DNA from 3 places in the Citrobacter meridianamericanus genome. Region 1 is predicted to be linked to each of the others. Evidence: predicted binding sites of a transcription regulator. Region 1 holds the regulator's gene; each other region holds the start of a gene.
What was found. Region 1 encodes PurR, which represses purine synthesis genes. Its sites were predicted from a motif close to CANGCAAACGTTTGCNTG; they were not measured.

Region 1 (10,607 bases):
GCTAATTAATAGCCCGCGGTAATTATTAGTGAGACTCTCCGTGGACAATTTGCACACGGTCGTCTGTTTGAGGGGTGCCAGCTTTCTGTGATTGCATTTTGTACCCTACGGCCGCCAGTAGCACCGTAGTCAGCATCACGCTGGTAGTGGTGAGCAGCGGGGTGGCGATCAGCCAGGAAACCACAAGGCTTGCCAGGAAGCATAAACCCAACTGCAACGTATTCTGCAATGCGGCTGCTCGTCCGGTCGCCTGCGGGAACGGGCGTAATGCCTGAGCGACAACGATAGGGTAGATGGCACCGTTGGCAATCGCCATCACGCAGAATGGGATCAGGATTTCAGCGAGCGCAACATGGTGAATAAAGCCGGTAGCCCAGGTGGCAACGACACTAATCGCATACAGGATGAGTAACCATGGCAGCAGTTGACGACCTTGCCATTTTTGTAACGCAGCGCGACAGCCGTAACCGCCGACTAAGAAGGCAATGGTTTGCGGTACATAGCTCAGGCCAATCACTGCCGGGCTGTAGCCCATTTCGCTGAGGATGAACGGGGAGCCCGTCAGCCATGCGAAGAAGCTCGCGGAACAGGCGGCATAAATCAGTACGTTCCCGCGATAGGTTTTCGAGCGTAGCAGGGTGGCGAATGTCAGTTTATCCTGGCTGTCGTCGCGCGCTTTAGCCGTTGGTTTTAAGCGCAGGGCAGGAAGCATCAGAATTAGGGTTATGGCAAACAGGGTGGCGAAAATGGCCTGCCAGGAAAAATGTACAAGGATCCAACTGCCTAACAACGGCGCCAATGCCGGAGATAATCCGACCAGCGGCATAATGGTGGCAAAGATGCGATTTACTTTTTGTGACGGATAATAATCAGTGACCAGCGCCTGCCAGATTACCGATGCCGCACAGACACCAACGGCTTGAACAAAACGCAGCGCCAGCAGGCCTGTGGCGTTTTCAACCCACAGCATGCCCAGACTACCCAGAGCAAAGATAGATAAACCCAGCAACAAAATAGGTTTGCGGCCGTAGTGGTCGGAAAGTGGCCCCCACAGAAGCTGTGCCACGGCAAAACCGGCTAAGAACAAGCTAAGGCTGGCGCTGACGGCTGATGCAGGCGTTTGCAGATCGGACTGAATTGCGGCGAAGGCGGGCAGATACATATCCGTTGCCAGAAAGCCGAGCACGCTAAGACCCGCCAGCCAGACTAAAAACCCTTTCCCAGGTTGCATCATCATTTCTCTTTTTTTAGCAGTAGAACAATGCCGCTGAGTGTAGTGAGTGTAATTCTTGCTGTGAAACGCTAATATTTGCTTACTGATTTCAAATTTTTTGCAGGCAGAATATGTGGTCGGAATATTCACTTGAAGTGGTTGATGCGGTTGCGCGTAATGGCAGCTTTAGTTCGGCCGCGCAGGAGTTGCACCGTGTACCCTCGGCGGTAAGCTACACCGTACGTCAGCTGGAAGAGTGGCTGGCGGTGCCGCTTTTTGAGCGACGTCATCGGGATGTGGAGTTGACGCCTGCCGGTGCGTGGTTCCTCAAAGAAGGCCGCTCTGTTATCAAAAAAATGCAGATCACCCGCCAGCAATGTCAGCAAATTGCCAACGGCTGGCGCGGACAGCTGGCGATTGCGGTAGATAACATTGTTCGCCCGGATCGCACCCGACAGATGATCGTGGATTTCTATCGTCATTTTGATGATGTGGAACTGTTGGTTTTCCAGGAAGTGTTTAACGGCGTCTGGGATGCGCTGTCCGATGGCCGCGTTGAGCTGGCAATTGGCGCCACGCAGGCGATTCCGGTGGGGGGACGCTATACCTTTCGCGACATGGGAATGCTGAGCTGGAGTTGCGTGGTGGCCAGCCATCATCCGTTGGCGTCAATGCCTGGGCCGCTTAGCGACGACACGTTGCGCAACTGGCCGTCGCTGGTGCGTGAAGATACTTCCCGTACGCTGCCAAAACGCATTACCTGGCTGCTGGATAACCAAAAACGTGTCGTGGTGCCTGACTGGGAATCTTCCGCTACCTGCTTATCCGCAGGGTTGTGTGTTGGCATGGTACCGACGCATTTTGCCAAACCGTGGATCGATAGCGGCAAGTGGGTCGCGCTACAGCTGGAAAATCCATTTCCTGATGCCGCATGCTGTCTGACATGGCAACAGAACGATACGTCACCTGCATTGAGCTGGCTGTTGGACTATTTAGGGGATAGCGAAACGCTGAACAAAGAGTGGCTGCGGGAGCCAGATGAGGCTCCCGCACAACGGTCTTAACGACGGTAATCGCGGAACGGGCCGTCGGCAACGGAGCGACGCTCTACCAGACGCGGATGCACCTCGATAGATTGCGACTCTTCACGTTTATTCACGATACGGTCTAACAGCATATTGAAGGCCGTTTCACCGAGCGAATCTTTAGGCTGGTGAATGGTCGTCAGAGCCGGCGTGAAGAAACGGGCGTTGCGCACGTTGTCGTAGCCGATAAGCGAGATATCCTGCGGTACCCGCAGTCCCATCTCATCAGCGGCGCACAGCGCACCCATCGCCATGATATCGCCACCACAGAAGACGGCGGTCGGACGATGCGGCTGTGACAGAATTTGCTGCATGGCGCGATAGCCGGATTCAGGCTCAAAATCCCCCTGGACAATCCAGTTGTCCGGTACTTTTATCAGCGCTTCTTCCATCGCTTTCATAAAGCCAGCCAGACGCCCGGCTCCGGTGTTACGTTCCATTGGGCCTGGGATCACGCCAATCTCACGATGACCGCGTTCGACCAGATACCGACCCGCCATGTAACCACCTTCGAAGGCATTATCAATGACGGTATCGGTAAAGTCGGCTTTGGCCTCGCCCCAGTCCATGACGACCATCGGGATATGGCGGTATTCTTCGAGCATCGAAAGCAGCGACTCCGGATACTCAGAGCACATCACCAGCAGACCATCAACGCGCTTTTGCGCCATCATCGACAGATAAGCCTGCTGTTTTTCAAGGCTGTTCCATGCGTTACCCAGAATCAGGGTATAGCCTTTCTGGAAACAGTTTTTCTCAACGGCTTCGATAATTTCAGCGAAATAGGCCGCTTCACTGCTGGTGGCCAGCAAGCCAATAGACTTGGTGTGATTCACCTTCAGGCTGCGCGCAACTGCGCTCGGAGAATAGTGCAGCTCTTTGATTGCCGCCCAGACAGCATTACGCGTTTCTTCCGCGACAAAGCGCGTCTTGTTAATCACGTGTGATACGGTTGTAGTGGAAACGTTTGCTCGCTTCGCTACATCTTTAATTGTTGCCATTACATCTCACTCCAGACCATATCCTAAGCTCCTGAGAAAACTCCAGGTAAACGTTTGCCTTCACACACCCTTAGCGCAACGTAAGGGTTGCGGCACGCCGGGAAAACGACACGGAACGTCAGGAAGGGGTCAATGGCCGGTACGCTAATCAAGTAAGCGTGGAATTTTGTCTGATCTTAACGAAAAGGGGAAGAGTTAAAAGCAGTTATCAATATAAATCGTGAGAGATTTTTGCTTTCAAGTGTGTAAAAATGCGCAATATCACTTTTTGTGTGGGAATAAAAAGGAGAAAACTTGATGAGCACCGATCTGAAATTTTCGTTAGTGACTACCATTATTGTTCTGGGTTTGATCGTCGCGGGTGGCCTGACCGCAGCGCTGCATTAATTTCCTCGAGGGAGTTAGCTCTCCCTCACTCTTTCCGCTCGTCTATCTCTTCTATTGTTTGCGAATAAGCAAAAGTCTTTTGCAATTTTGTTAACTTTATTAATTTTGCGATCAATGTCATGCTTTTGACTCTTATTTTATGTCGCGCCACGGCTCGACGTTACGGAGTCGCAATATGAAACTCAATTATCCTTTACTGGCGCTGGCGATCGGAGCGTTTGGCATTGGCACCACCGAATTTTCGCCAATGGGATTATTGCCCGTCATAGCCAAAGGAGTGGATGTTTCGATTCCGGCCGCCGGCATGTTAATCAGCGCGTATGCGGTTGGCGTGATGGTGGGGGCTCCGCTGATGACATTATTATTGTCTCATCGTGCGCGACGTAATGCGTTGATTTTCCTGATGGCGATTTTCACGTTGGGTAATGTCCTCTCGGCGATTTCACCGGATTACTCCACGCTGATGTTATCACGCATTTTGACCAGTCTTAATCACGGGGCATTTTTCGGCCTTGGCTCTGTGGTTGCTGCAAGTGTGGTGCCCAAACATAAACAGGCCAGTGCCGTGGCAACCATGTTTATGGGGTTAACCATTGCCAATATTGGCGGCGTTCCGGCGGCGACCTGGCTTGGTGAAAGCATCGGCTGGCGCATGTCGTTCATGGCAACGGCAGGGCTCGGCGTTATCGCCATGGTCAGTCTGTTCTTCTCATTACCCAAAGGCGGGGCGGGAGAGCGTCCGGATGTCCGCAGCGAACTGGCGGTACTTATGCGTCCTCAGGTGCTGTCGGCTCTGCTGACGACCGTTCTGGGAGCAGGGGCGATGTTCACGCTTTATACCTACATCTCACCGGTGCTGCACACTATCACTCATGCCACACCAGCATTTGTGACCGGTATGCTGGTGCTGATTGGCGTGGGCTTCTCAATCGGTAACTATTTTGGCGGCAAGCTGGCTGACCGTTCAGTCAATGGTACGTTGAAAGGCTTTTTACTGCTGTTAATGGTTATTATGCTGGCCATTCCTTTCCTTGCGCGTAATGAGCCTGGCGCGGCGGTCAGTATGGTGGTCTGGGGTGCGGCGACATTTGCAGTGGTTCCACCGTTGCAGATGCGAGTGATGCGTGTTGCCAGCGAAGCGCCGGGTTTATCATCGTCAGTCAATATTGGCGCATTTAACCTGGGGAATGCACTGGGGGCCGCAGCCGGTGGGGCGGTGATATCCGGTGGCCTGGGTTACAGTTTTGTGCCTGTGATGGGGGCGATTGTGGCAGGGCTTGCGCTGATGCTGGTGTTCATTTCCGCAAGAAGACAGCCTGAAGAGGCTTGCACTACCGCGAATTAATGCAAAAACGCAGAAGGAAGCCCTTCTGCGTTATCTTTTTTATGCTGCGAAGTTCTTCGCAACAAACTCCCAATTCACCAGCGCCCAGAAATGTTCCAGGTAGCCAGGACGAGCATTGCGATAGTCGATGTAGTAGGCGTGTTCCCATACGTCAACGGTCATCAGTGGCGTCGCGTCGGTGGTCAGCGGCGTACCCGCGTTGGAGGTTGAAACGATAGCCAGTTTGCCATCCGTTCCTTTAACCAGCCAGGTCCAGCCAGAACCGAAGTTTTTGATAGCGGCATCGGTGAACTGTGCTTTGAAATCTGCAAAGCTGCCAAAGGAGGCTGCAATGGCTTCGGCCAGTTTACCAGTCGGTTCGCCACCTGCGTTCGGTGCCAGGCAGTTCCAGTAGAAAGTGTGGTTCCAGACCTGGGCTGCGTTATTGAATACACCACCTTCAGAGCTACGAACGATCTCTTCCAGTGATTTACCTTCAAACGCCGTGCCTTTGATCAGGTTATTCAGGTTAGTAACGTAAGTCTGGTGATGTTTGCCATAGTGGTATTCCAGCGTTTCAGCAGAAATGTGCGGGACCAGAGCATCTTTGGCATACGGTAATGCAGGTAATTCGAACGACATTGCTTCTCTCCTTATTATTTATATTGAGTACACACAATAGCCTCATTGTGAGTAAGGATAGGGTAGCAAATTGAAAGGTTATGCAAAAGAAGAACTTACCCTACAGCATGTTCTGTAGGGTAAGTTTTTAGCGAATTGTTTTTGGCGTCATTACCCGGCGAGCGCCCACATAGTGGCGCTGCCAGTAATCTTCGCTCAGCGAGGTGATTTGAATTTCCCGGCCGCTGCGCGGGGACTGAATAAATTTTCCGTTGCCGACATACACACCAACGTGATCGGCTGTTCCGCGACCCTGAGTACGGAAAAAGACCAGATCGCCATTTTTCAGTTCGCCACGTTCAATCGGCGCGGCATCACGTAGATGGTACATTTCGTTCGCAGTACGGGGAATGCGGAATTTCACCAGATCTTTATATGCATAATAGACCAGACCGCTGCAGTCAAACCCGGTTCTTGGCGATGTACCGCCCCAGCGATAAGGCTTGCCTATTTGATTCATCAGCGTGGACATGGCGGTTTTAGTGGCTTTCTGCACTTTGACCTTGTGTGCGTCAGCGAGCGTAGTCGGAGCCGTGGTTTTCACTTTTACACAGCGTGGCTTATGGCCTTTACGCGGCGTGCATTTTTCAGTCCAGGTCACGGCAGCGGTTTGTGCTGCGGCGGTTTTGCCTCGACGGTTTGCAGTTTTAGTCGACTTTGCCGGAGTGGCAGTGCGATTTTTAGAAGAGGAAGCGGTTTTGGTGCTGGTTTTACTGGAGGTCTTTGTCGCCGTTTTCTTGTTGGTCTTTGTTGTTTTTTGGCTGGTTGTTGCGCTTTTCTTTTTATCTACCGTTTTGATGGGGTGGGATTGGGTAGTTGTCGTCCTGGCCTGCTTGGAAGCATGAGCCATAGGCGTAAAGGGCAGTGTAGTAAAAAGTAAAGCACAGAGCGTGATCGAGATTCGGTTTATCCGCGCCACTGAGCAGTCCTCTGGTAAGGCAGGTCTATAGTGCCTGCGTGTGATTTTCAAAACTTGATGATTCTAATCTATAGAAAGAGGGAAAGTTAATAGCTTTTTTTGTTTAAAACTGTGTTTCGTAACCGACCGCAAAAAAAAACAGCAATTAACGTGGGAACAGGTGAAAGGACAATCAAATCCACAGGCTTCAAGGGGATAAATGAGATTATGAATGCAACTTTTAGCGTCAGGGGATAAAATAATAAGGCGTAATGAAAATGTTATTTTCCGTTGCCTGTCTGACCCGTTACAATGTCAGACTACTGCCGTAAAAGAAGTTTAAGGAAGCAAGATAATGAGCACCACTATCGAAAAAATCCAGCGCCAGATCGCTGAAAACCCGATTCTCCTGTACATGAAAGGTTCCCCTAAACTGCCAAGCTGCGGTTTCTCCGCTCAGGCTGTGCAGGCGTTGTCTGCCTGTGGTGAACGTTTTGCTTACGTTGATATTCTGCAGAACCCGGATATTCGCGCCGAGCTGCCGAAATACGCAAACTGGCCGACCTTTCCGCAGCTGTGGGTTGATGGTGAGCTGGTTGGCGGCTGTGACATTTTGATCGAAATGTACCAGCGCGGTGAGTTACAGCAGCTGATTAAAGAAACAGCGGCGAAATACAAAACCGAAGAACCAGACGCTGAGTAATTTTAGCGGAAATAAAAAAGCGACCTGTGACGGTCGCTTTTTTTATCGATCCGTTATGCCTCTTCAGGCACGGGAAGAGGCCAACCGCCGAGGCGTTTCCAGCGGTTAACGATTTCGCAAAACAGTACGGCCGTCCGTTCGGTATCATACAGCGCCGAGTGCGCCTGATTCCCGTCAAACTCCATTCCAGCCGCCAGACATGCTTTTGACAACACCGTTTGCCCCAATGACAGACCGCTTAATGCCGCAGTATCAAAAGTGACAAATGGATGAAATGGATTTCGTTTGAGAGAGGCGCGCTCTGCTGCGGCCATCATGAAACTGTGATCGAAGGTAGCGTTATGCGCCACCATGATAGCCCGATTGCAGCCGCTGTCTTTAATCCCTTTGCGTACCATTTTGAAGATGGCATGCAGTGCGTCATATTCGCTGACCGCACCACGTAGCGGATTGTTAGGGTCAATACCGTTAAAGGCGAGGGCTTCCGGCTGTAAATTCGCGCCTTCAAATGGCTCTACGTGGAAATGTAACGTCGTGTCCGGCATCAGCCAGCCTTGTTCATCCATTTTCAGTGTGATGGCGGCGATCTCAAGCAGCGCATCGGTTTTGGCATTGAACCCTGCGGTTTCGACATCAATGACGACAGGATAAAAACCACGAAAACGGTCACACAGACCGGAAAGTTGAGCGTTATCGGACATCTGGGTCTCTTAATACGGGAAAATTGCAGCACGTATTATTGCAAAATGATGAGTATAAAACTACGGGCACAGACGATCTGCGCCCGAGGGGGAAGTTAGTCGCCCAGACCGCGCCCGGCGTCTTTCTCTTCGATCAGCTCAATTTTGTAACCGTCCGGATCTTCAACGAACGCGATCACTGTTGTGCCGCCTTTTACCGGACCCGCTTCACGCGTTACGTTGCCGCCATTCTGACGAATACGTTCACAGGCTTCGGCCGCATTGTCTACACTCAGGGCGATATGGCCGTAGGCTGTGCCCAGCTCATACTTATCGACACCCCAGTTATAGGTCAGTTCGATCACCGCTTCACTGGTTTCCGGGCCGTAGCCGACAAAGGCCAGAGAGTACTTATATTCAGGGTTCTCGCTGGTACGCAGCAGCTTCATGCCCAGCACGTTGGTGTAAAACTCGATGGAACGCTGCAGGTCACCCACGCGCAGCATGGTATGAAGTAAACGCATCTTTTTCCCCTTCGAAAATGGCTAATACATTCAAAATGTTGTTTTATTATAGCGGCGTTGTTACACCGCTATCAATGGCAGAACTGAGTTTGTGACGTTAGAGGGTAGGATAATCGGTGTAACCTTCAGCGCCGCCGCCGTAGAAGCTTTCGGCACGCTGTGGATTCAGCTCCGCTTTACGCTGCAGACGCGCGACCAGATCCGGGTTAGCGATATAAGCGCGACCAAAAGCAACGGCGTCGATCAGACCTTTTTCGATCAGCGATTCTGCTTTTTCTGGTGTGTAGGCGCCCGCGCCAATGATCGGACCGTGAAAACGCGCGCGAACTTTTTCGCGAAACGCATCGGAATACGGCTCGCCACCGGCCCAGTCAGGTTCCGACATATGCAGGTAAGCGATGCCGCGTTTGCCCAGTTGTTCAATCAGATAAAGCGCATCGGCTTCTTCGTTCGGACCGTTGTCAACGTTCTGGAAAGAGCCAATCGGGGAGATGCGAATACCAATGCGATCGGCACCCCATTCTTTAATACCTGCATCGACAACGTCCAGTACCAGACGCGCACGATTTTCGACGCTACCACCGTATTGATCGGTACGCTGGTTAGACGTTGGTGACAGGAACTGGTGCAGCAGGTAGCCGTGAGCGGAGTGCAGTTCTACCATGTCGAAACCTGCTTCGCGTGCGTTGGCTATAGCCTGACGGAAGTCATTTACAATGCCTGGAATTTCTTCGGTTTCCAGAGCGCGCGGCATGGAGGTATCGACGCGTGTTGCCAGGCCGTTTTCATCACGCAATGAGGTGCGGGTACCGGCGATAATTGCAGAAGGTGCAACCGGTGCCTGTCCATTTGGCTGCAGACTGGCGTGAGAAATGCGCCCGGTGTGCCACAACTGAACGGCAATATGACCTTGCTCAGCGTGTACAGCCGCAGTGATTTTTTTCCAGGCGACGATTTGTGCTTCGCTGTGTAAGCCGGGGGCTCCAGCATACCCTTTTGCCTGGGCGGAAATCTGCGTGGCTTCGCTGATAATAAGGCCTGCGCTGGCGCGTTGACGGTAATACTCGACCATCAGCGGAGTAGGGATGTCGCCAGGCTCGATGCTGCGCAGACGCGTCAGTGGCGCCATGAATACGCGGTTAGCTGCCGTGATGGCACCCACTTTCAGTGGGGAAAACAGTTTTTCAGATGACATGTGGCACTCCTGAATAGACCGGTCGTCTAGTAATAAAGTAAATAAAAACGCCTGTTAAACGGCAGGCGTTGTGATGATGTTTTTAACGTGCGCCAGCGCATTTTCCAGCGGGGTGGCGCTACGAGAAATCTTGGCCTGCAGGTTGGCACCAAGCCAGAGTGCATACAGGACCTGCGCTTGCTGTAACGGCTCGCCAACAAAGGACAGACATTGGTTGGCCCGACCTTTCTCCAGCGCCTGCGCTAACAGCGCAATAATGTGTCGCGCGCCTTTATCCATCGCTGTGCGCATATCTTCTGACAGATCGCATACTTCAGCAGAAAGTTTTACAGTTAAACAGCCGCTAATAATCCCGTGCTGGCTAAACTGGTTCAGGGTTTCCTGATAGTAGGCCAGTATTCGGTCGCGGTAATTCCCCGCCCCTGTATCAAAATGCGTAGCCAGTCGCTGATGATAGGCCGCATAGTGGCGTTCCAGCATCGCGACACCGAATGCTTCTTTAGAGCGAAAATAGTGATAAAACGAACCCTTAGGAACTTCAGCAGTTTTCAGTAGTTCGCTTAAACCCATGCCGGTGAAGCCGCGCTGCATACACAGCTGTTCGCCAGTCGCCAGCAGATGTTCGCGTGTATCGTATTCAGTGACTTTGTTCATGAGATGGAGTGTAATAGACCAGTCGGTCTAATGCAATAGCCCCTTGCGAGAAATTCAGTTAACGTCTTCAATAAGTATATCAATTTTACTAAAGGAGGGGATGTGGCGGAACAGCTGGAGTTTTTCCCCGTCCAGAGCCCATGCCGTGGAATATGTCAGTCTGACGAGCGCGGCTTTTGCCGTGGCTGTTTTCGTAGTCGGGATGAGCGTTTTAACTGGCAAAAGATGAGCGATGCCGAAAAGCAGGAAGTGCTGCGGCTTT
Region 2 (10,607 bases), 310 kb from region 1:
CCACGCCATAGCGCTGAGGACTATTATTGAATTGCATAATCACACCATTAGATATTTCAGAAGTGAATGAAAATGGCGCGGAAAAGACATTAATGCAACTAATAAATAACAATGATGATGATATTTATTTTTAATTCAATAAAATTGATTGAATTATTAAGTAATCATCAAGGAATCAGAGGGTGGCGGAAGTTAAGGCTTAATTTGACGGGGTTGGAGTTGTTTCCATTATTCAGTTAATTGCAATGAATTTTAAGTTAATATCAGTTTGTGTCAATTATTGTCAGCGCAACAAGATTAAAAAAACATAATATATATCACATCCATGATTGCCAGCAGCGACCATAAAATAATGTAGAGCATAAGGTGCTCGCGAATATTATTAACCAGATAGTGAAAGATGCGACGCATCAACGTTATTCCTGTCATTAAAAATGGCCTCATCAACGAGGCCATCCATTTATTATCGCTTAAAGCGGCTCAACCTGAAGGGAGTCAGGTCAAAGTCAGACGGTTTATTCTGGGCGAAGTCTGCCGCAATCTCTCCCAGTACGGAGGCAAACTTAAAGCCATGTCCGCTTAGTCCGGTAACGATCAGCGTGTTGTCATGCTCCGGTAGAGTATCAATAATGAAGTCTTCATCCGGTGAGTTATCATAGGTGCAGGACGCACCGTGCAGGCAGCAGCCAACGCCTGGCAGAATTGTGCGCAGGAATGGGAAGGCTTCAGAACCGTCGCTGGCGACAGCGGCAAACGGCTTACGTTCATCTGCAGAATGAATTACCTGTCCGCCATTGTGCTTACCAATTTTTAGCTCATCGTTTTCTGCCGGGAAACCGTAGTATTGATCGCCATTTGGCAGTTCGCCGGTGAAAGCAGGGAAGTTATTCTTAACGCTGTAGCGCCCATCAGCCTGATACCAGGCGAACACTTTACGTACCGGTTGTATTGGTAGTTCAGGCACCAATGCCTGCACCCAGGTTCCGGCGCAAATCACCGCTTTTTGCGCGTGATAGTCACCGTCGGCGGTTTCTACCGTCACGCCATCATCACTGTGGTGAATTGCGCTGACCGGGCATTTAAATAGCTGCGCACAACCGGCTTCTTCTGCCAGGCGGATCCAGGTTTTAATCGCTAATTCACTGCGTAAAAAACCTGACTCGGCTTCAAACAGGCCGATATAGTTTTCAGGTACGCGAATCTCTGGCCAGCGAGCCATGATGGCTTCTGCATCCAGTTGTTCAACATTGAGTTGCCACTGTTTTGAACTTTGCGCCGCGGTTGCTAAGAAGGTGGAATCTGCCGGACCGAGATTGATAACACCGGAGCGAACAAAAATTGGCTCTTCATTTTGGGTGGACAGTTCATCCCATAATGTTTGCGCACGCAGCACCAGCGGAACGTATTTTTCACCTTCGCCATAAGCATGACGAATTAATCGAGTGTCGCCGTGGTGGCTGCCCTGCTGATGCGGGGGCATATGCGCATCGATCATCAGTACCTTCAGACCGGCGCGAGTGGCATAGTATCCGGCTGCGGCACCCACGGAACCGCTGCCAATAATGATTAAGTCGTATTTCATCCGCTTCTCTCTGCAATCGCGATAGTATACCTTAAATAATTCGAGTTGCAGGAAGGCGGCGACACAGCGAATCCCCGGGAGCGTACATAAGTACGTGACTGGGGTGAGCGAGGAAAGCCAACGCACATGCAACTTGAAGTATGACAGGTATAGCAGAGTAAATAACTGACCCGGAATATTCAACCTGGAAATAAGAAAGGCACCGATAAGGTGCCTTTTGATGGTTGGATGTATCAGGTTTAATGTCGCTGATACTCATTTACCTGGTAATCGCCGGATTCAATTTTAGCGATTCCTGCTTCTAATATCGAAATAAATTGCCTGGCAACATCAGTGGTTAACCAGAGCGTTTGACCAACTTCAGTCCCATCCGGGTCCGGGCGATTCGGGGTCTGGTAGTGCAAACGCAGCATCAGCGCATCATAGCTATCAACAGTGCTGATGTCCCATCCTACAAGTGGATGAGTCTGAATGACTTCATTATTCTTTTCCATCATGCCCCCTAATTCGTGTTACTAGACAACGGTTTTCGAGGTTCAATGCGTTTTTTCTGAAGCAACTTCAGTATATCAATAAATAAGGGTATTCATTGAAAATTTAAAGAGGGCAGTGCATAAATTTTTTGTTTTCAGCGTTTTCTGACTAAGAAACCAACATGTTATTCATTTTTTTTAGCATGTTGCACAATTATTTTGGTGTTGTGGTTAAAATATGACCAGGAATTAATTATTAAATTAAAAGTTCGTTGTAAGGAATGCGCGATTGATTAAAAGATAGTGCGTATAAAAAAGCCGGGGCGACCCGGCAAAAAAACATCACTGCATATCATTATTTATTCGTTGATGAACCAGTCATCTGCGCTTTCCCATGTCTCCTGCAGGATCTCGCTGATGCGTTCTTTGTCCTCTTTTGTCGCGCCAATGACCGACAGATTGTTTGCGCCAGCATAACGGACGGTAACATTATCTTCGTTATCCGGAAAATGATGATGAATACGACGGGAGAGTTCGCCCGCCAGTGCGTCAATTGCACCGGCAGGTAAAGGTGAAGTTTTAGCAATAGTGACTTCAATACGCATAGTAGCCCCCTGTGGAATATACTGTTTATTTATACAGTTATCCGCAGCAATTGGCTACACTTTTTTTAGCTTTTTACTGACCAGCGTACCGTTTCGCCACCCAGGAAAGGCACCAGCGTATCGTCTTTCAGCGCAATGCTCTCCGGAACCCGGTGTTCGAGGCGTTCCAGCTCAATAAAGCTCTCGTTCACCGGTAAGCCGTAGAACTGCGGGCCATTGAGTGAGCAGAAGGCTTCGAAATGCGCCAGCGCGTTCATCTCTTCAAACACGGTGGCATAGCTGCCCAGCGCGGTCGGGGCGTTAAAACACCCGGCACAGCCGCAACTGGATTCTTTACGATGACGCGCATGCGGCGCTGAGTCGGTACCAAGGAACGCACGGCTAAATCCGCTGGCGACCAGTTCACGCAGCGCCTGTTGATGGACGTTACGTTTAAGGATTGGCAGACAGTACAGGTGCGGGCGAATCCCGCCGACCAGCATGTGGTTGCGGTTAAACATCAGATGCTGTGGCGTAATGGTCGCCGCCAGAAGCTCGTTACCGTCCCGCACGTATTCGGCAGCATCTTTAGTGGTGATATGTTCAAACACCACTTTCAGCGCAGTCAAACGCTGACGCAGCGGTTCCATCACCGTTTCAATAAAACGCGCTTCACGATCGAAAATATCGATATCCGCATGCGTCACTTCACCATGCACCAGCAGCGGCATACCTAATTTTTCCATCCGTTCCAGCACCGGCATGATGGCATCAACAGAGGTTACGCCATGCGTTGAGTTGGTGGTGGCATTGGCCGGATAGAGTTTTGCGGCGGTGAAAACACCCTCGTTAAATCCACGTTCCAGCTCGTTGGGGTCCAGCGTATCCGTTAAGTAGCAGGTCATTAATGGCGTGAAATCGTGTCCGACAGGTACCGCGTCCAGAATGCGCTGGCGGTAAGCGATAGCCGCGTCAACCGTGGTGACGGGCGGAGCCAGGTTCGGCATCACAATGGCGCGACCATAGACTTCACTGGTATAAGGCACGACAGTTTTTAACATGTCGCCGTCGCGAAAGTGAAGATGCCAGTCGTCTGGGCGGCGGATCTTTAAAACCTGGGATGGTGCAGTCATCAATATGCTCCGGCTGAGGATAGTCTTTTTTGCCGGAAACAAAGGATAAGCGGAAACGTTTTCGTTTGCACGTAAAAAAGTCTCGGTACCAGATAGAAATAACGGCTGTGTTTAGTGCCTCTTGCTCTTGTTGTTGTGCGTAAATTTTTTTATTATCAAGTGTAATTATATGCATGATAATAATTAATTACATAACAAATAATTTTGGCTTAAGTATTAATTTACGTTATGCCCGAATTGAAACGCGAATGCACAGGAGGTGCTATGAAGATCTGTCGTCCGTTGTGGACAAAAGGAATCCTCCTTTCTCCCCAGTACTTCCAGCAGCAAACGTTGATTAACTCCCTCGATGATGAAGGTATTTCCCGGATAGGCGTTATGCATCCATGGGGCGTCTGGTGCGCAGAGTTTGACGCGCAGGCTCTTATCCAGGGGCGGGTGAAACCCGTGCCTACTGGAAAAATAAATACAATCCGCAAGATGGCCTGTCATTAACGGTTAATATCAAGGGGTGAAGTATGGCTAATCAGAAATCAGGGAATAAAGCGCAGCGTCGTGCATCAGTATCCTCCGGCGGAACAACTAAACAGTGCCAGAGCGCTGATACGATGCCAGGAGAACATCCTGGAAACCCTTTCTATCGCCGCTCCGTGCTGAGCCCGCAGGCGGAAAGATGGCAGGCGGATCTGCCGGTTCAGTGGCTGGAGCATGGTGTGGAGCCCAATGCTATCTGGCTGAATGAAAAGAATGACATCTGGCTGGAAATTCCCCGTTATGAAAATCAGATTTCATGGAGCGGAGGTGATACTTTTGCCTTTCTCTTAGTGCCGTTTATTTTTTTCTTTTCAATTAGCCCTATATTATTTTGGTGGGATATAAGAATTTTTCTAGTCTCAATGATGGGTGTAGTCTTTTTCCTCTCTTTTTTAAACTTTTAATCAGAATGACCTATCACACGCCCCGTGGTACCCCTGTGCGTTTAAACCGGAAACGGCAGAAAATCTATATTTATGAACACCGGCGCAGCAGCTGGAACCCGTGGACAGAATGGCCGGTGGAGATCCGCGAGTTGTGGTGCTACTGCTGCCGCTATATGCAGTACCAGCCGGTACCAGAGGAAGCGCGGTTTGCGGAGCATCCCCAGCAGTGGGGACATATTCACTGGCCGGAAGAGATGGACACTGAATCCCGCACGGCGCCGTGAGTGACGCCAGACTGTAAGCCCGTTTTTACCGTATTTTGCCGTTCCCGTTTCCCTTTAGCGATTATAAATCATGCCCGTTAAATTAAAGCTGATCCCTCCTGCGGCTCAGAAACCCGATTTTCCGATCGGTAGCCGTTGGTTCAAAAGCCTTGCGGGATTACTGATTCCTGGCTTCGGTTGGGGCTATTTTACCGGAATGTCATTTGACGCACCGGCATTCTGGATAATAGCGGTCGTGCTGCCATTTATCGTTTGGCTAACCGCAATCTGGTTGCGCATGATGATTTATCTTCCGGCATTAATTCAGGCTAACGCCTGGAATAAACGAAGGGAAGAACTGTTGTTAAGTGAAATTCGACGTGGGCGGCGCGCGTTACAGATATTACACAGTACATTTATCACCGCGCATATCGAGCCTGAACAGACGAATATCTCATCAGTGGGGGTGTTGACCCAGAATAAACAAATCTTGCATATGCAGCCTTCATGGCACGGCAATAACAGTTATCGTCTAAGTAGGCTGCCAATCCAGAGCGGAATGACGCGAGATGACCTGATTCAGCAAATTTTTAACAGATTAGTCGCAGGAATTGCACGCCATCTTAAGCAACTACCGGAGAATCACCCGGTCGCTCTGCTGTTTGAAGTGAATACGTCATTACCCGCCCAGCGGTTGCATTCTCTCTGGCGTAACGCATGGGAAAACTACGATATACGTCAATGCCTGGAGCCTGTTATTGGGCATGGAGTGAGCGTGGTCGACAACTGGCTGGATGATCGAATCCGCGAAGAGACAGTGCTACTCATTATTGCGTTACAGGTTGATCCCGATAAGCCTGAAGGGACTGGAGAAGCAGCTGTTGCGCTGCTGCTGGGGAATCGCCTGACCCAACATATTCTGACACCACAAGCAGTACTACAACGGGTAGAGGAAAGTTTTACTGAAACGCTGGCAGAGAATATTGCGCAGGCGTTGGATTGGGTACCCGCTCAACCGGCGGATATTCGCGTTGTTTCGCGATCCGGATAGGGAGAAGGGAAACTGGCGGCTAATCGTGAAACGCGCTGCGTTCGATCCTGATGATGCCCGGAAGATCGTACTTGATGGTCACACGATTACTTTACTTGCAGAATAAATGTAATATCGAAAAAAAGGGCGCATCAGCGCCCTCAGTTTTATTAGTCGGTGAACGGGATGATGATTTCGCCCGGTTTGACCTCAATACCTTTCGCCAGTTTTTTCGCCAGCGCTTCACCCTGGCTGCTGTCTTCCTTCAGAATGTACGCTGGCTGCTGGTTGAAATAGTTACGCAGCGATTGATTTAAATAAGGCATCAGCGTTTGCAGTACCGACTGCATTTTTTCCGGCGTGACGGTGGCGTCCACGACCTCCATCTCTTGCAGATAAATCGCGCCTTTTTCTTTATTGAAAACCGGTAAGGCTTTGAGCTTTAGCTTCATGGTCGCTTTCTGACTGCCAAACAGGGAGTTCATATCCAGGTTTGCGTCGCCGGTCAGGGTTACTTTGTTAGGCTCTTCACGGCCAATCTGGCTGGCGAGATTATTCAGTACGATATGTGCTTCAGCAACGCCGGGCAAACCGATGTCTTTTGAAAAGTTATTATGCTTTGCCAGGGCTTGATTAATTTCTTGCTCGCTAACCGTGTATTGCGTGAGTTGATTACAACCAACCAACAGGCCGCCGACAATCAGTGCAGCGGCAAAAAAAAACTTTTTCATGGGGTTCCTCAACATGATGCATGTGGCGTAATCGTGACACAAAGCATCATCGAGTACCAGCGCCCCGGACGCCAGCAGAAAAAACTGAAAAACGTCTGGACGCTGGTTCGGTTATCAGGCGTCTGGCTCCAGCATACCGCGGGTTGGGCGTTTGAGACTGAATTGCCAGCCCAACGCGAGGAACGTGATGAAGCCGATGATACCGAGCATCATCCAGGGCAGTTCAGGCTGCGCCAGCGCTTTACCCATATCAAACAGCCAGCCGCCGCCGATATAGCCAATTGCGCCGCCGATGGCGAGCCCCAGTCGGCTGAATCCCATGTAGCTTCCGCGGGCCCGGGCATTCGCCAACGAAGCGCTGAGGGTTTCACGCGCCGGTTCGGCGATGATCGAGCCAATATAGAACGTGCAAATCAGAGTGAACAACTGCTGCAGATTCCCGACCAGCCCGATCGGCATCATGCTTAGTGACATCACCAACAGACCAGCCATCAGACGATGCTCAAGGCGGAAGCGTTTTTCACTCCAGCGGGCAATTGGGTACAACAGCGTTAAAGAGAGACACGCCTCGATGGCATACATCCATTTCACGGCGGCCGGTGAGCCAGCGATGTCGTTCACCATGATAGGCAGCATCAACATCACTTGTACGGCCAGCATGTAATAGCCCGCCAGCGTCAGCACGTAGGTGACAAAGCGTTTGTCATGCATCACGTGGCTCATTCCTTCACGCACCGGAATTTTCACTGTCGAGAGCTTCCATGCCGGAAGCAACCACGCGTTAAACGCCGCGCACAGAACGAACAAAATCGCGCCTACGGCGCAAACCAGGCGGAAATCGTATTGCAACAACCAACTGCCGAGCAACGCGCCGACTACGGCTCCGGCGCTATCCTGCATCATCAGAATAGAGAAAAAGCGCCCGCGCTTTTCCGGGCGGATCAGCTTGACTACCAGCGCCGAGCGGGGAGGGTCGAAGAGGGTGCCGCCCAGCCCAGAGAGGAAGCAGGAAAACCACAGTAGCCACGGTTCATGGGCAATACCCATGGTGGCGAACCCGGCAGCGCGCATCAGCATGCCGGTGACGATCATCGGCTTGGCGCCAAAACGGTCGGCAATAGCACCGCCAAAAATACCCAATCCCTGCTGGATAAATTGGCGTAATCCAAGTGCGATACCGACCATCACCGCAGCCCAGCCCATCTGGTCGACGAAACGAATTGAGATCAGCGGGAAAACGACGAAAAAACCCAGCACGACCAGCATATTATCGATGAGAAGGAAGTATTTACCCAGGTTCCTTGCCTGCGAGACTTGCGACATTTCCCCTCCAGGGAAAAACTCGTCACTCTGGATAGAGTTTAAAAGATAAGCACCTCCTATTCTGCGGTGTCGTCATCGCTTTTCCCACCCTTCGCGGGACAATATTTTTTTATCAAAAGTCCGTCTTGATAGAGAGTTTTCATCAAAATGTGTGAATAATTCAAAAAATGGCATTTTGCTCTTTTCACAGGGTGTATTTGCACAGGTATAGTAATGCGAATAGCGTATTGAAGACGTTACGGGAAGGAGTAGGTATAGAATGTTTGGCTATCGCAGTAACGTGCCAAAAGTGCGCTTAACCACGGACCACCTGGTCGTGCGTTTAGTGCATGAGCGTGATGCCTGGCGTCTGGCAGATTATTACGCAGAAAATCGTCATTTCTTAAAACCCTGGGAACCTATTCGCGATGAAAGCCACTGTTATCCGTCCGGCTGGCAGGCGCGTCTCGGTATGATCTCTGAGTTTCATAAACAGGGCACTGCTTATTATTTTGCGCTGCTCGATCCGGAAGAAAAAGAGATTATCGGCGTCGCGAACTTCTCGAACGTGGTGCGGGGGTCTTTTCACGCCTGTTATCTCGGGTACTCTATTGGGCAGAAGTGGCAGGGGCAGGGATTGATGTATGAAGCCTTAACCTCAGCCATCCGCTATATGCAGCGATCGCAGCATATTCACCGCATCATGGCGAATTACATGCCACATAATAAGCGCAGCGGTGATCTGTTGGCGCGACTGGGTTTTGAAAAAGAAGGCTATGCCAAAGACTACCTGCTGATTGACGGGCAGTGGCGTGATCACGTGCTGACGGCATTAACCACATCAGAATGGACCCCTGGCCGCTAACTTTCAGATGCAGCCACGATTAATGGAGAAGACGATGAAATACGAATTAACCGCCACCGAAGCGCGAGTGATCGGCTGTTTATTAGAAAAACAAGTCACCACACCCGAACAGTACCCACTCTCCGTTAATGGCGTCGTAACCGCCTGTAATCAAAAAACGAATCGTGAACCGGTGATGAACCTGTCGGAATCGGAAGTGCAGGATCAGCTTGATAACCTGGTAAAACGGCATTTTCTGCGCACGGTGAGCGGCTTTGGCAATCGCGTCACGAAATATGAGCAGCGTTTTTGCAACTCTGAGTTCGGCAATCTTAAGCTCAGCGCGGGAGAAGTCGCGCTGATTACCACGTTGTTGCTGCGCGGTGCTCAGACGCCAGGCGAACTGCGTAGCCGTGCATCTCGTATGTATGAATTCAGCGATATGGCCGAAGTGGAGTCAACGCTGGAGAAACTAGCGACCCGGGAAGATGGTCCTTATGTGATTCGCCTGGCGCGTGAGCCGGGTAAACGTGAAAGCCGTTATATGCACTTGTTTTGCGGTGAGGTTGATGAGGCGATCGCCTCGGCAGATGAACTCCCGGCAGCCTCGGGTGATCTGCTGGCACGGGTTGAGGCGCTGGAAACCGAAGTCGCGGAGCTAAAGCAGCGGCTTGATTCCTTGCTTGCGCATCTGGGAGATTAATGTGAATAAATTACGTGTCGGCGTTGTCGGTCTCGGCGGGATAGCACAAAAGGCCTGGCTGCCTGTGCTGGGCACCAGTGCAGACTGGACGTTGGAAGGGGCATTTTCACCTTCGCGGGAAAAAGCGCAGCGTATCTGTGATACCTGGCGGATCCCTTATGTTGATTCACTGGTGAATCTGGCGCAAACCTGTGATGCGGTTTTCGTGCATTCCAGCACCGCGACGCACTTTGCGGTGGTAAGCGAACTGCTGAATGCTGGTGTTCATGTGTGCGTAGATAAACCGCTGGCTGAAAGCCTGCGTGAGGCTGAACAACTGGTGGAACTGGCCGAGCGAAAAAAATTGACGCTGATGGTAGGGTTTAACCGCCGGTTTGCACCGCTGTATCAGGATCTCAAAGCTCAGTTGAGTCAGGCGACGTCCGTGCGCATGGATAAGCACCGTACGGACAGCGTCGGTCCGCACGATCTGCGCTTCACTCTGCTGGACGACTATCTGCACGTGGTCGATACCGCATTATGGCTGGCTGGAGGGACGGCGCAGTTAAATAACGGTACGCTATTAACCAATGAATCCGGTGCGATGCTCTATGCTGAGCACCATTTTTCTGTCGGACAAATGCAGATAACCACCAGTATGCATCGTCGTGCTGGTAGCCAGCGCGAGATCGTTCAGGCGGTGACGGACGGTGGCCTGATTGACGTTACGGATATGCGTGAATGGCGGGAAGAACGTGGGCAAGGCGTGGTGCACAAGCCAGTGGCTGGCTGGCAAACCACCCTGGAACAGCGTGGTTTTGCCGGATGCGCACGTCATTTTATTGAGTGCGTGCAAAATCAGACGGTTCCGCAGACGGCAGGCGAACAGGCGCTAATGGCCCAGCGCGTTGTCGAAATGCTGTGGCGAGAAGCGATGGCGGAATAACCCCCTGTAACATCTGGCGGTAGTAATTCAATGTAATCCAGGTACTATATGCCAACTCAAAAATAACACCTCTTTTCAACCCCTGGCTGATTTGTTGGCTTGATAAGACGCAAAAGC
Region 3 (10,607 bases), 1.2 Mb from region 1:
GAACACATAGAACGGGGTAGGATACTTGCGTGCTAACGCATCCAGATCCACGCCTTCAAAACACAAGTGCCCCTCTTTTTGCTGGAAACGGCGATCGTTCTTTATCAGCTGCTCACGTAACTGGTTGTAGTTTTGAATAATCGAATCAGTCATAACATCCTCTGCTTATTTTCATCACAAGAATCCACATTCATTTGATGGATATATAGCAACAGGCATGCCATGTTTTTATTTATTAAAAATCAATACGTTATAAATAATAGCGAATTATATTTTTTGTCACTTAGCATGTTATTCATCAAAACGACGAAAATTCGTCATCTCTATAATGATGCAGTGAAAAACAGGAAAAGAAGGAATCCGGCTATGGCTTCGACCAACAAAGAGCTGGCTGCAGCACTTAAAATATTCTCCCGCTTCTTCGACCTCATCCACCAACCCCTGGCGGTGATCAATGAACGTGGCGAGTATGTCTACTACAACCAGGAAAGCGCGGATCTGGATGGATATAGCATTGAGCAGGCATTAGGAAAACATATGCTGGACGTCTATCCGAGCATGAAAGAGACGCAAAGCACCATGCTTTCATCATTGAAGAAGGGCGTGGAATATATTGGACACTACCAGATTTACTATAACGCACGCGGCCAGGCGGTAGATTATCAACATACCACCGCCCCGCTCTGGTCAAGCGATGGCAGTATGATTGGCGTGATTGAAATTGGCAGGAATATGTCCGGCGTCAGGCGGCTGCAGGAGCAGGTTGTTGAACTAAACCATCTGCTCTATGCCGATCGCCATGAAAAACACCACGCAATCATTACTGAGAATGCGGAAATGCTGCACAACATTGCGAAGGCAAAACGTCTGGCAGCCAGCAATATTCCAGTGACTATCGTTGGCGAAACAGGAACCGGTAAAGAGCTTTTTTCTCGTCTCATCCATCAATGTAGTAAACGCGCTGACAAACCTTTTATTGCCCTGAACTGCGGCGCACTCCCGCCGACGCTCATCGAAAGTACACTTTTTGGTACTGTCCGCGGTGCGTACACCGGAGCAGAAAATAGTCAGGGGTATCTGGAACTGGCCAACGGAGGAACGCTCTTTCTGGATGAACTAAACGCGATGCCCATTGAGATGCAAAGTAAGCTCCTGCGTTTTCTCCAGGATAAAACGTTCTGGCGGCTGGGCGGTCAACAGCAGATCCATTCTGATGTACGTATCGTTGCGGCAATGAATGAAACGCCCGCACGGCTGATTCAAACAGGTAAGCTACGCGCAGATCTGTTTTATCGTCTGAATGTGGGTATGCTCACCCTTCCGCCTTTACGCAAACGTCCGGAAGATATTGCGCTACTGGCTAATTATTTCATCGATAAATACCGTAATGATGTGCCGCAAGATATACATGGTCTGAGCGAAGCCGCACGTATTGCCTTGTTACATCATACCTGGCCCGGCAATGTCAGGATGCTGGAAAATGCCATCGTGCGCAGCATGATTATGCAAGAAAACGACGGAATGCTAAAAAAAATTGTCTTTGAAGAGGAAGAATTAAGCTTAGGGGTTACGGATATCCCAACCGTTGTCAGCCGCCCAGTACGCGCGGAGTCTGAGGGAGATGGCTCCCTTGATGTACAGGTAGCCAGGTTCGAAAAAAGCCTGATTGAAACGGCACTAAATACCTGTCAGGGAAATATTGCCGCTGCGGCACGCAGTCTCAATATTTCTCGAACGACGCTGCAATACAAGGTACAGAAATACGCTATTCGCTTCGGCGTAGTTAGTGACTGATGAAAGCCAGCGACATTTTGCCGCTGGCGATATCATTAACCTTCGTTGTGCATCTCAAGGTTTTCCGCTTCGTTCTGACGCAAAATCGCTTTGGCGTCGTCGTTACGCAGGGAGTCGAGGAAATCGAGATATTGCTGGTCGACATCTTTGGTGACGTACACGCCGTTAAACACTGAACATTCAAACTGCTGAATATCCGGGTTCTCAGCGCGAACGGCTTCAATCAGATCGTTCAGATCCTGGAAGATAAGACCATCTGCGCCAATTATCTGGCGAATCTCGTCCACTTCGCGACCATGTGCAATCAGCTCCGTCGCCGTAGGCATATCAATACCATAAACGTTCGGGAAGCGAATTTCCGGGGCAGCAGAGGCCAGATACACCTTCTTCGCTCCGGCTTCACGCGCCATCTCGATAATCTGTTCAGAGGTGGTACCGCGTACAATAGAGTCATCCACCAGCAGCACGTTTTTATCACGGAATTCCGCACGGTTGGCGTTCAGCTTACGGCGCACGGATTTACGGCGCAGCTGCTGGCCCGGCATGATAAAGGTACGGCCCACGTAGCGGTTTTTCACAAAACCCTGACGGTACGGCTTACCGAGAATGCGGGCAATTTCCAGCGCGATATCGCACGAGGTTTCCGGAATCGGGATCACTACGTCGATGTCCAGATCTTCCCACTCACGAGCAATTTTTTCGCCAAGCTTGGTACCCATGTTTACACGGGCGCTGTAGACGGAAATCTTGTCGATAAAAGAGTCAGGACGTGCAAAGTAAACATACTCGAACAGGCACGGATTGCTGACTGGGTTATCCGCACACTGCCGGGTAAACAGCTGACCTTTTTCGGTGATATAGACCGCTTCGCCAGGAGCTACGTCACGCAGGAATTCAAAGCCCAGCGTATCCAGTGCTACGCTCTCGGAGGCCACCATGTACTCGGTACGACCATCGCCAATATCACGTTTACCCAGCACCAGCGGACGGATGCCGTTCGGATCGCGGAAGGCAACCATACCGTGACCGATAATCATCGCCACGCAGGCATAGGCACCGCGGATCTGGCGGTTGGTTGCCGCAATAGCGGCAAAAATATTATCGGCTTCCAGCGGGTAGTGGCGGAAGTTATCCAGCTCACTGGCGAAAATATTCAGCAGAATTTCTGAATCTGAAGTGGTATTGATGTGGCGGCGCTTTTCTTCAAACAGCTTTTTACGCAGCTCATGCGCGTTGGTCAGGTTGCCATTGTGGGCAAGCGTGATGCCATACGGTGAGTTGACATAGAAAGGTTGAGCCTCGGAGGCGCTGGAGCTGCCAGCCGTTGGGTAACGCACATGACCGATGCCCATGTTGCCCTGCAAACGCTGCATGTGGCGCGCTTCAAAAATGTCGCTCACCATTCCGTTAGCTTTACGCAAGCGGAAGCAGTTGTTGGCATCAATGGTGATGATGCCAGCGGCATCCTGGCCACGATGCTGGAGCACCGTTAACGCGTCATAAATCGACTGGTTTACCGGCATAACACCGGCGATACCGACAATACCGCACATACGTCTTTTCCTCGTTCAGCAACAACCCAAAGTTTATACTTTGGGCAAGAAACTTGACGAGCTTTGCAGATAGTCAAAGAACCATCTGATGATGAAACTGAACTGCGGGATCAGCTGCGACTTACTCCAGTCTTCACTTTTCGACAGACCGGTAAACGTATCGAGAAAGAACAAGATGGCGGCGACAATCAGCGCTCCGCGCAGAGCACCGAAGCAGATCCCCAACACTCTGTCGGTTCCCGACAGACCTGTTTTCTCTACCAGTTGGCCTATCACAAAGTTAACGATAGCGCCGACGATAAGTGTCGCGATGAACAGTATCGCGATAGCAATCCCATTTCGAACCAGTTCGTCTTCAAAGCCCGTAAACCAGACAGACAGGTAAGTGTAGTAATGGCTGGCGACAAAGAAAGCACAACCCCAAGTCACCAACGATAATGCTTCACGAACAAAGCCACGGATCAGGCTAACCAGACAGGAAAAACCAATCACCGCGATAATGGCGTAATCAATCCAGACCATATGTGTCCCACGATTTTACGCCCTGTCGTCCTGTTCGGGGCGCATTCTAACAGAAAAAGAAAACGTTTGCGTAGGGATTTCCTTTCCACGCGTAAATAAAAATGGCGCTGAAAAAATCTTCAACGCCATACCGTTTTATGCCTCTTCGGGCACTGCCGGATAGCGGTGAAAACACCGTATCCGGCCAGAATAAGAGCTGCGCCGTAAATAGCGCAATCCCTTAATTAGGGGTGTACCCCATCACGACGCCACTCAGACCAGAGAGCTTCTGCAGCTCGCCCAGCGAGCTCTTCAGCTTATCTTTGGAGGCGTCCGGCCCGACGAGAATGCGGGTTATTTTACCCTGCACCGGCGTTGACGGGGAAGTATATACCCGGAAGCCCGCGCCACGAAGTTTACCCACGATCTCATTGACCTTATCCGCATTTTTCAGCGCCCCGAGCTGTACGACGTACGCCTTGCCGGTTGGCGCTGGCGGTTCTTCAGCGGCCGGTTTAGGTGCTGGGGCCGGTGCAGGCGTCGGAGCGACGGCAACAGGCTGCGGCTTCGGTTTAGGCTTCGGCTGCTCTACGGGCGCAGGGACAGGATCCAACTCTGCGCTGTTGGCCGTCGTCAAACGTGAAGGATCTAAGGATGGCGCGGCAGCATCACCCGCACGCACCTCTTCTGCCGCCCCTTCCGGCGGCTGGGTCGGCAGCGCCTGCGTTGCCGCAGGCATCATGTCTGGTTCATCGCGATCGCCGGGTTTCGGCACCAGAGGGATCGCCGCAAACTCATCCTGATAATGCTTTTTCTGCCCGTCAAGCAACCCGGGGAGCACAATCACTCCCAGCGCGACCAGCACAATTGTGCCGACTAATCGATTCTGAAACTTACTCGCCACCGCTTCTCCCCACGTCTATTACTTCCATGACATGTGCGACAGTGTGAAACGATCCACACACCAACACGGTATCTTCAGGCTTCGCCTCAGCCAGTGCCGCAGACCATGCCTGCGCCACGCTGTCATAGGCGTTGCCTTTGCCCAGATGCTCCAGCAATTGTTCTGCCGTTGCGCCACGCGGCCCTTCCAGGGGCGCACAGTACCAAACGTCAACCACGCTTTTTAACCAGGCTAACGTACCGGCAATGTCTTTATCATGTAGCATACCGATAACCGCAAGTACACGCCCGCTTTTCACTAACTTTTTCAGACGTCCGGTCAGATATTCCGCCGCATGCGGGTTATGGGCAACATCGAAAATCACTCGCGGCGACTCGCTCACAATCTGGAAGCGTCCGGGCAAAATCGCGTGTTTGATGCCGTCACGAATGGCCTGCTCGCTGACTTTTAGCCCGCTTGCGCGCAGCGCGGCCAGTGCGGTAGCAGCGTTAGGTTGGGGAACCTGTGGCAACGGCAGATGCGCCAACGTTCCGTGATTATCCGTAAACGACCAGTCGTTCTCAGTTACCGCATAGCGCCAGTCCACGCTGCAGCGTTGCAAAATTGCCCCGCACTCTTGCGCGACATCCGCGATGGTGTAAGGCATTTCCGGTTCGCCAACGATAGCCGGTTTCTCTGCGCGGAAAATTCCCGCTTTCTCACGACCAATGCTTTCACGATCCGGGCCCAGCCAGTCGGTATGATCAAGCGCAATACTAGTGATCACAGCCACATCAGCATCAACGATATTGGTGGCATCAAGACGCCCGCCCAGCCCCACTTCCAGAATAACGACATCCAATTGCGCCTGTTTAAACAACCAGAGCGCTGATAGCGTACCGTATTCAAAGTAGGTCAGAGAAATGTCGCCACGCGCGTCTTCGATCTCAGCAAACGATGCGGTATGCGCTGATTCCGACAGTTCACGCCCCTGCACGCGCACGCGTTCCGTGTAGCGCACCAGATGCGGCGAACTGTAGACCCCGACTTTATAGCCTGCTGCGGTCAGCACAGATTCCAGCGTACGACAGGTCGTGCCTTTTCCGTTGGTTCCTGCCACCGTAAACACAAATGGCGCGGGTTTCAACACACCCAGTTTGCGCGCCACCTGGCTTACACGCTCAAGGCCCAGATCGATGGTTTTACTGTGCAGGTTTTCCAGATAAGAAAGCCACGACGCCAGGGGCGACGCGGCTTGAGGAATACGTTTATTGTCCATGATGCCTGTAATTTTATTACGTAGAAAAAAGCAAAAGGCAGCGCCAGTTGGCCCTGCCCTTTTTTACTCGTCGTCCTTCAAGCTGCAGGTGTATTGGCTGCTCTCGCTCACCCGAATCACTTGCCTGCGCAAGCTCATCGGGGTTCACTCTCTTGCCGCCTTCCTGCAACTCGAAATCCATAGAGTAAGTTATCAGGCCTCTGATTCCTGATCGGGTACCGGAGGTACCACCTCGCCTTCACGCGGCTCATCCGGATTCGGCGCAGGAAGATTCATCAGCTTCGCCAGAATGCTTGCCAGTTTCAGGCGCATTTCCGGACGGCGGACAATCATATCGATAGCGCCTTTTTCAATCAGGAACTCGCTGCGCTGGAATCCCGGCGGCAGTTTCTCACGTACGGTTTGCTCGATAACACGCGGACCCGCAAAACCAATCAGTGCTTTCGGTTCGGCAATATTGAGATCGCCCAGCATTGCGAAGCTTGCGGAAACACCGCCCATCGTTGGGTCGGTCAGTACAGAAATATACGGTAAACCGCGTTCCTGCATTTTCGCCAGCGCGGCAGAGGTTTTTGCCATCTGCATCAGAGACATCAGTGCTTCCTGCATACGCGCCCCGCCAGAAGCGGAGAAGCAGATCAGCGGACAGTTATCTTCCAGCGCCTGTTCGACGGCACGGACAAAACGCGCGCCGACCACAGAGCCCATGGAGCCGCCCATAAACGCGAACTCGAATGCCGCAGCAACGACCGGCATACCATGCAGCGTGCCTTTCATTACCACCAGCGCATCTTTCTCGCCGGTTTCTTTCTGCGCAGAGGCCAGTCTGTCTTTGTACTTTTTGGAGTCACGAAACTTCAGCACATCTTTCGGCTCAAGTTCGCTACCCAGTTCCACAAGAGAACCTTCATCTAACAGGCTATGCAGGCGATTGCGCGCCGACATGCGCATATGATGGTCACACTTCGGACAGACCTCAAGATTACGTTCCAGCTCAGCACGGTATAAAACCTGACCGCAGCTATCACACTTGGTCCACACCCCTTCAGGAATGCTTGCCTTGCGGGTGGGAGTAATGTTGCTTTTAATTCGTTCAATCCAGCTCATTGGTGACCTTTCTGCCTGAACCCTAGTCAGCTTTGTTATAAGGGGCGCATAATGCCATTTTTGCCCCTAACAGACCATGAATGTTGCACATTAAAACATAACAGCCCGAAACTTTGGATAAAAAAGTGGTCGAACCGCTGAGTTACTTTCTATTTTGCAGCCCGTGACGCAGCACGCTTATGGCGAATCACTTCAATTACGCCCGGCAATACGGAAAGGACAATAATCGCCACAATCAGTAATTTCAGGTTTTCCTGAACGATCGGCAGGTCGCCGAACAGATAACCTGCATAGGTAAACAGCAAGACCCACAGCAGCGCGCCTGCGACGTTATACATCGCAAAATGACGGTAGGACATGTGCCCCATACCGGCAACAAACGGCGCAAATGTCCGTACGATGGGTACGAAACGCGCAAGAATAATAGTTTTACCACCATGACGCTCATAGAACGCATGGGTTTTATCCAAATAGCTGCGACGGAAAATTTTGGAGTTCGGGTTGCTAAATAGTTTTTCACCGAACAACCGGCCAATCGTGTAGTTCACCGCATCGCCCACGATCGCCGCCACAATCATCAATACCACCATCAGATGAACATTAAGATCGTTAGTTGGCAGCGCAGAAAGCGCACCAGCAACAAACAGCAGCGAGTCTCCCGGCAGGAACGGCGTCACCACCAGCCCGGTTTCACAGAACAGGATCAGAAACAGAATCGCGTATACCCAGATACCGTATTCCGCGACCAGCTCCGCCAGGTGCACATCAATGTGCAGGATAAAATCAATAAGAAAGTAAATCAGGTCCATAGTTTTGCCTTTATACGACTCAAATTAGTCCGCCAGAAATAGCGGGCCCATAGGCGGTTTTGGCAGGTCGAACCGTTCCGGGTAATCTACTGCAACCAGATACAGTCCTTCCGCTTTCGCCGTTGCCGCTGCCAGCGTTCTGTCCTTCGCCGCTAACAGTTCTGCTATCCAGCTCTCCGGCTGGTTGTGGGCACCTACTTCCATCAGGCTGCCGACAATATTCCTGACCATATGATGTACAAAGGCATTCGCTTTAATATCCACCACCACATATGCACCGAAACGTTCGACGTTAATGTGCATCACGTTACGCCACGGTGTGCGCGACTGGCACTGTACCGCACGGAACGAGGTAAAATCATTTTCGCCAATCAGACACTGGGCTGCACGATGCATACGCTCAGCGTCCAGCGGTTCATAATAATGGGTTACCCCTTTACCCAAAACCGCAGGGCGCAACCGATGATTGTAGATGATGTAGCGATAACGGCGAGCCGTAGCGCTAAATCTGGCATGAAAATCATCAGGTACAGCTTTCACCCAGCGCACGGCGATGTCACCAGGTAAATTCGCATTTACCCCCAGTGTCCAGGCCGCATCTTTACGCTGAGCAGTGGTTTCAAAATGCACGACCTGCCCAGTGCCATGAACGCCCGCATCCGTGCGACCTGCACAAAAAACATTAATACGTTCATTCGCCACCTGAGAGAGCGCTTTTTCCAGTTTTTCCTGAACACTACGCACTTCGTTCTGGCGCTGCCAGCCATAATATTTGCTGCCGTCGTACTCAATGCCCAGCGCAATTTTATGGGTTGACGGCTGTTGCAGGTCAGACATTAGTACAGGTACTCCTGCACCAGTTTTTCCGCAATTTTCACCGCCATCAACGCACCGCCAAAGCGTACGTTGTCTGCCACAGACCAAAACTGAACCTGCTCCGGCATGCCGTAATCGTTATGCACGCAACCAATGGAAAGGTGCGGAGTACCTGACGCGTCGCCAACCTGGGTCGGGAAATCGGTCTCTTCCGACAACACCACATCTTCGCCGCGTGAAAACGCATCACGAGCTTCTTCCGCCGCCAATGGACGCAGGGCTTCAAAATTCACCATCTGCGCATGGCCATAAAACACCGGGGACTGCACGATGCTGGCGGAGATCAGCAGACCGTCGTCTTGCATAATTTTGCGCACTTCATCAACGATACGACGCTCTTCCCGCACGCTGCCTTCGCGATCGGGCAGCAGCGGCAGCATATTGAACGCCAGCTGACGACCAAAGAAATCATCTTCGTCAATCGGAATGCCATTAAGCAGTTTCGCGCTTTGTCCGGCCAGCGCGTCTACGGCTTTTTTACCGTGAGCGGAAGCCGAAATAATGTTGGTCACCGTAATCCGTGACAGCCCGCCGTCATCAATCAGCGGCTTCAGCGCAGACAGCAACTGGCTGGTCAGGCTGTCAGGGACCGCAATCACATTCCGGTTGCGATAATCCGCCAGCACGAACGGATTAACGTCCGGAACCACCAGCGGAACGTCCGGCTCGAGCGCAAACAGGCCACTGCTGTCGATAACCAGACAACCTGCATTGGTTGCTTCTTCCACCCATGCGGCAGTGGCTTCAACGCCTGCAACAAAAAATGCCAGTTGCGCCTGCGTCCAGTCAAAGTCGGCAACATCCTGAACAATGACCGATTTACCGTTAAAACGCAGATGCTCACCGGCGCTTTCATTACGCGCCAGCGCATAAATTTCACCGACCGGGAACTGGCGTTCAGCCAGCGTATCGAGCAGGGCTTCGCCTACGGCGCCCGTTGCGCCCAGAATGGCAATATTCCAGCCTTCAGACATGGTGATTTACTCCAGAAATACGTAAGCCTCCCTGTCGCATTATTCGACAGGGAGCATTAAGAAGACATTAATGTGCCGGGTGATGAACGGCGTTAAAACCCAGCTTACACAACAAGGCAGCAGCGGTTGCGTCGTCACACATCACATACAAAGACGACCATTCACGGCGCTCAAGATAATTTTTGCGCAGTTTATCAAATTCACCCGGAATTCCAGCGACTTTACGCAGCGGCGCATCATCGCGGCGCACATCATACACTAAATGCGCCAGCCTTTTCAGCGTTGGCTGATCTAACGGACCATGCAGGGTGATACGACCAAACTCCGGCGCAGGTAACAGGGTATTAAGCGCAATGTGCTGTTCGTGTCCAATAAACTTGCTATAGGCCTCAAAGACCTGCGTGGTGCCTCGCGCTTTTCCTTCCAGGGTATATCCGGCAATGTGCGCGGTGCCGATATCAGCTTTTTCAAGCAATGCCACGTTGAGATCCGGCTCCCCTTCCCAAACATCAAGCACGACACTTAACAACTGCCCGGCATTCAATCGGTTCAGCAATGCCGTATTGTCGATCACCGGCCCACGACAGGCATTGATCAGGATGGTACCCGGCTTCAGTCGGCTAATCAGTGCGTCATCAGCGAGATGCAGCGTTTTGTAGGGTCCGTCTTTGAACAGCGGCGTATGGAAAGTCAGCACATCGGCCTGCTCTACCAGTTCGTCCAGCGAGCGGAAATCGCCCTCGTCACCGCGATCGGCCCGCGGCGGATCGCACAGCAACGTGCGGATCCCCAGCGCTTCCAGGCGCGCCTGCAAACGCCCGCCCACGTTGC

Region 2: a site for PurR is predicted at 3,821-3,838, ahead of pyrC (dihydroorotase). Genes of this name have one in related genera too.
Region 3: a site for PurR is predicted at 3,925-3,942, ahead of cvpA (colicin V production protein). Genes of this name have one in related genera too.

What each region holds. Positions count from the first base shown of each region.
Region 1 covers NZ_CP101036.1:2,950,112-2,960,718, reverse strand. The annotation lists gene punC (purine nucleoside transporter PunC) at 26-1,231, opposite strand; gene punR (DNA-binding transcriptional activator PunR) at 1,345-2,277, shown strand; gene purR (HTH-type transcriptional repressor PurR) at 2,274-3,299, opposite strand; gene cydH (cytochrome bd-I accessory subunit CydH) at 3,597-3,686, shown strand; gene NMD08_RS14495 (MFS transporter) at 3,862-5,031, shown strand; gene sodB (superoxide dismutase [Fe]) at 5,071-5,652, opposite strand; gene NMD08_RS14485 (C40 family peptidase) at 5,780-6,610, opposite strand; gene grxD (monothiol glutaredoxin 4) at 6,945-7,292, shown strand; gene rnt (ribonuclease T) at 7,346-7,993, opposite strand; gene gloA (lactoylglutathione lyase) at 8,089-8,496, opposite strand; gene NMD08_RS14465 (alkene reductase) at 8,594-9,691, opposite strand; gene NMD08_RS14460 (TetR/AcrR family transcriptional regulator) at 9,746-10,345, opposite strand; gene NMD08_RS14455 (DUF1289 domain-containing protein) at 10,448-10,607, shown strand, end outside.
Region 2 covers NZ_CP101036.1:3,259,998-3,270,604, reverse strand. The annotation lists gene NMD08_RS16120 (cytochrome b) at 1-37, opposite strand, end outside; gene NMD08_RS16115 (YceO family protein) at 298-411, opposite strand; gene solA (N-methyl-L-tryptophan oxidase) at 464-1,582, opposite strand; gene bssS (biofilm formation regulator BssS) at 1,822-2,076, opposite strand; gene dinI (DNA damage-inducible protein I) at 2,415-2,660, opposite strand; gene pyrC (dihydroorotase) at 2,726-3,772, opposite strand; gene NMD08_RS16090 (hypothetical protein) at 4,037-4,267, shown strand; gene NMD08_RS16085 (hypothetical protein) at 4,291-4,710, shown strand; gene NMD08_RS16080 (DUF6708 domain-containing protein) at 4,746-4,976, shown strand; gene NMD08_RS16075 (hypothetical protein) at 5,047-6,006, shown strand; gene NMD08_RS16070 (lipoprotein) at 6,156-6,716, opposite strand; gene mdtH (multidrug efflux MFS transporter MdtH) at 6,831-8,039, opposite strand; gene rimJ (ribosomal protein S5-alanine N-acetyltransferase) at 8,299-8,883, shown strand; gene NMD08_RS16055 (YceH family protein) at 8,918-9,565, shown strand; gene NMD08_RS16050 (Gfo/Idh/MocA family protein) at 9,567-10,490, shown strand.
Region 3 covers NZ_CP101036.1:1,761,648-1,772,254, reverse strand. The annotation lists gene NMD08_RS08445 (alanine racemase) at 1-153, opposite strand, end outside; gene NMD08_RS08440 (sigma-54-dependent Fis family transcriptional regulator) at 367-1,794, shown strand; gene purF (amidophosphoribosyltransferase) at 1,830-3,347, opposite strand; gene cvpA (colicin V production protein) at 3,381-3,869, opposite strand; gene dedD (cell division protein DedD) at 4,090-4,752, opposite strand; gene folC (bifunctional tetrahydrofolate synthase/dihydrofolate synthase) at 4,742-6,010, opposite strand; gene accD (acetyl-CoA carboxylase, carboxyltransferase subunit beta) at 6,203-7,117, opposite strand; gene NMD08_RS08410 (DedA family protein) at 7,267-7,926, opposite strand; gene truA (tRNA pseudouridine(38-40) synthase TruA) at 7,951-8,763, opposite strand; gene NMD08_RS08400 (aspartate-semialdehyde dehydrogenase) at 8,763-9,776, opposite strand; gene pdxB (4-phosphoerythronate dehydrogenase PdxB) at 9,844-10,607, opposite strand, start outside.